2 regions of the Siminovitchia sediminis genome follow, and region 1 is predicted to be linked to the other one. Evidence: riboswitches for the same ligand, from Rfam matches in the RefSeq annotation. Region 1 holds a riboswitch; the other holds the start of a gene.
The links. A riboswitch is a leader RNA that binds a small molecule or an ion and turns the genes downstream of it on or off. The one in region 1 is predicted to bind glycine.
Positions count from the first base shown of each region.

Region 2: it holds a riboswitch for glycine, as region 1 does, so the genes downstream of both, ACFSCZ_RS00205 (ACT domain-containing protein) here and glyA (serine hydroxymethyltransferase) in region 1, are expected to answer to the same signal.

Region 1 is NZ_JBHUEO010000019.1:32,302-34,504, forward strand. It holds gene ACFSCZ_RS08455 (DMT family transporter) at 1-569, shown strand, start outside; glycine riboswitch at 673-777, shown strand; glycine riboswitch at 781-859, shown strand; gene glyA (serine hydroxymethyltransferase) at 950-2,200, shown strand.
Region 2 is NZ_JBHUEO010000001.1:39,806-42,008, reverse strand. It holds gene ACFSCZ_RS00210 (PFL family protein) at 1-1,134, opposite strand, end outside; gene ACFSCZ_RS00205 (ACT domain-containing protein) at 1,149-1,424, opposite strand; glycine riboswitch at 1,512-1,589, opposite strand; gene ACFSCZ_RS00200 (3D domain-containing protein) at 1,976-2,203, shown strand, end outside.

The DNA of each region.
Region 1 (2,203 bases):
AAATCCAATTAACTGGTGTTATTATTTCGTTAATTGGCGTGCTATGGATTGTGACACAGGGCAGTATTCATACATTTATGACACTTGCTTTCAACAATGGGGATTTGATTATGCTGTTTGGAGTCCTTGCATGGGTAATATACTCTATTTACATGAAGGCTGCGGCTGCCGGTTTACCGAAAATGGCTTTGTTTATTAGTACGATCTTTGTGGGACTTATCATTTTGGCACCGTTTGCAGCCTGGGAATTTTATAGAGATCCTGCACCACTGCAACTGGGAATGCCACAAGTGATAAGTTTGTTGTATCTCGGAATTTTTCCCTCTATACTTTCTTTTGTTTTATGGAACAAGGCGCTTCTTATGCTGGGGCCATCCAAAGCTTCGGTCTTTTTGAATTTTACATTATTATTTGCTACGATTTTCAGCATCCTGTTTCTTCATGAGAAACTCCTGGTTTCCCAGGTAATCGGGGGCATTTTAATGATTTTGGGCGTGGTGCTGACAGCAAATATCAAGCTATTCAAAGGAACGCGTCCCGGACTTGAAGCAAACTATCATCACACATAATCGAAGTAACGGGCAGTGTGGTGGAATAATCAAAAAATTCGAGTAAATGATTGACAATAATCACGTTTGAATGGTATATTATAAAAAAACAAAATGCTTGCGAATGACAATCGCGGGAGAGACTAAACAATTTGTTTAGCACCGAAGGAGCAAGTCCCAAAAAATCCATGGGATCCAATCTCTCAGGTAAAAGCACCGCGTTTGGACGCGTCTCTGGAGAGCGCCTTCTACAGGCCACCCAAGGGGAATACTTCAATCTTGAAGTTAAACTCTCAGGTAAAAGGACAGAGGAAGGGTAGATGATGATCTATCTTTCCCCTGTCCTTTTTGTGTTTCAGGGAGATGACAAGGGAAGGGTAGGCAAAAAGGAGGACGAATCAATGAGTTTAGCTCATGCAGACACGGAAATCTTTCAGGCGATTAAGGAAGAACGGAAAAGGCAGGATCAGTCGCTGGAACTTATCGCTTCAGAAAACTTTGTAAGTACAGATGTGATGGAGGCCATGGGTTCTGTCTTAACTAATAAGTATGCGGAAGGGTATCCCGGAAAGCGTTATTATGGCGGATGCGAGCACGTGGATGTCGTAGAAAATTTGGCCATTGAGCGTTTGAAGGAATTATTTGGAGCTCCATATGCAAATGTTCAGCCTCATTCAGGAGCACAGGCAAATATGGCCGTTTTTTTCGCTTTGCTCGAACCTGGGGATACGATTATGGGCATGAATTTATCCCATGGCGGCCATCTGACACATGGGAGCCCGGTCAATATGTCAGGGAAATGGTTTAACATTGTTTCCTATGGTGTGAGAGAAGATACCCACTTGATTGACTATGATGAAGTAGAGAAAATGGCTTTGGAGAAACGCCCTAAATTGATCATTGCCGGGGCAAGTGCTTATCCGAGGGTGATTGACTTTGCAAGATTCAGGGAGATCGCTGATAAAGTGGGTGCCTATTTTTTGGTAGATATGGCGCATATTGCAGGGCTGGTCGCTGCTGGACTTCACCCTTCACCTGTTCCATTTGCCGATGTCATTACAAGCACAACCCATAAGACACTTAGGGGTCCGCGGGGAGGGATTATCTTAACCAACCATGAGGATATTGCCAAGAGAGTCAATAAAGCCATTTTTCCGGGAATACAAGGCGGTCCGCTCATGCATATCATCGCGGCAAAGGCTGTAGCATTCAAGGAGGCTATGGAGCCGAGTTTTGCAAAATATATCTCGCAGGTTATCAGTAATGCATCCAGACTTGCAGCATCTTTGAAAGACAAGGGAGCAGCCATTGTTTCCGGCGGAACAGACAATCATCTCATATTAGTTGATGTCAGGCCGTGGGAACTGACAGGAAAGGAAGCCGAGCATCTGTTGGAGGCAGCCGGAATGACAGTCAATAAAAATACCATTCCGTATGATCCCGAAAGCCCATTCGTTACGAGCGGGATTCGGATTGGCACGGCTGCCCTGACTTCCCGCGGGATGAACGAAACGGACATGGAAGCCATTGCCGGTTATATGACAGATATTTTACAAAGCCAAGGGGACTCCAAGGAAAAGGTAAAAGTAAGAAAAGAGATTCAGAGGTTATGCCGCACATACCCACTTTATCAAAAACAGTTGGTCAGATAGAGA
Region 2 (2,203 bases), on a different contig from region 1:
CGCAGATGCCTCCCCTGACAAGGCAATCATATCAAGACCTACCGAGCAGACGCAGGTCATGGCTTCGAGTTTTGAGAAGGTAAGCGCGCCATCCATAATTCCACGGATCATGCCCTCATCTTCACTCACAGGAATAAATGCTCCGCTCAGGCCGCCTACATAGGAGCTCGCCATAGCGCCGCCTTTTTTCACTGCATCATTCATTAAAGCAAGAGCTGCAATCGTGCCATGCGTTCCAACGCGCTCCAGGCCGATTTCTTCTAAAATTTCTGCAACGCTGTCGTTTGTAGCATTTGTCGGAGCCAAGGAGAGGTCCATGATTCCAAATGGAACACCTAAGCGCTCGGCTACAACCCGTCCGATCAGTTCGCCGGCACGTGTAATTTTAAAGACTGTCTTCTTAATGACATCGGCTACCTGCCCAAGATCAGCATCCGGATGGCGCCTTAAAGCATTCAAAACGACGCCAGGCCCGCTGACACCCACGTTCAGAACAGCTTCACCCTCACCCGTTCCATGAAAAGCACCTGCCATAAATGGATTGTCTTCCACAGGATTGCTGAATACGACAAGCTTCGCGCAACCCAGTCCGTCCTGATCCTTCGTTCTTTCAGCAGTTTCTTTAATAATCTCCCCCATCAGGCGGACTGCATCCATATTGATCCCTGTTCTAGTCGTAGCCACAGAAATGGATGAGCAGACCCGCTCTGTCACGCTCAGCGCCTCAGGAAGAGCATCCAACAGCGTTTGTTCGCCTTTTGTAATACCTTTATGAACCAGGGCGGAATATCCGCCGATAAAGTCAACACCCAGTGTTTTTGCGGCCCGATCCAGCGTTTTAGCCAGTTCAACCGCCTGCTCTTTTGTGGCATTTCCCAAAATTTCTGCAACCGGCGTTACAGATATCCGCTTGTTTACAATTGGGATGCCGTATTCCTTTTCCACTTCCTCTGCTGCAGTTTTTAAATTCCCGGCATAGGAGGTAATTTTTTCATACACACGCTTGTTCATCTTTTCGAAATCAGAATCGGCACAGTCGGATAGGCTAATCCCCATGGTAACCGTACGGATGTCCAAATTTTCCATCTGCACCATCCTGATTGTTTCCATCATTTCAGTTAATTCTATATTCATGTCCAAATCCCCTTTTATATCCGGTGCATGGATTGAAATATTTCTTCCCGCTGAATGTTAATTTTCTGGCCTATTTTCTCCCCGAGCTCATCAAACTGCTTTTGCAGTGAATCGAGATTCTCAATTTCAGTGATATCGACCACCATCATCATGGTGAAAAATTCCTGCAAAATTGTTTGGCTGATATCCAGCACATTTACCTGGTTTTCAGCAAGCACTTGCGTGACACTTGCTATAATACCAACCTGGTCTTTTCCCACTACGCTAACTACCGCCCGTCTCTTTTCCATTTACCTGTCACCTCTCTAATTTACATACAAAAAAAGATTGGATCTGCTCCAATCTCAAGAATAGTAGAATAACAAACAATGGTTGTCAGTTACTCTTCTGTCCTTTTGCCTGAGATTGTGAATCCTTCGGCGCCGCATACATGCAGTCTCTCCAGAAGCTGCTCCTGTTATAGTGTGACCCATAACCCTCATCGCTTATTTTTTTATGCTACGTTATTTTACCAACACAAACAGCATGAGGTCAATAGTATGTGACAAGCCTTTATTTACCACTCTCAAAACTTTCTATGGATACGCCCCTATTTCTTTCACGATTGTCAATGAGGAGCTTTCTGCCACATCTTTGAACTTTAACTCCCCGGTATCAGCCAATATATTATTTGTACCTGTCAACGACCGCTTTTCTATTTGTCAATCCGTTATTGGGCTTCCTATTAAGCAACAAGAGATTGTTAGAATTATGTAATGAAAATAGAGCCATTCTGAAATAATCCTGTCATATTAAATTGGTAAACTTATCCTTAACTAAATAGACAAAAGGAGCCTCTACATTGAAAAAACTCATCATATCTGCCATTACCGTTACTCTATTAATCTTTGGATTTGCTGGAGCATCTTCTGCTGCCAGTACGACTTATAAAGTTCAAAAAGGCGATACACTCTATAAAATTGCAACAAAACATAAAGTAACAGTGAATCAAATTAAAAGCTGGAACGGATTAAAAAGCAATTTGATTAAGCCCAACCAAGTCTTAAAGGTAACAAAGCCTGCAGCGAAG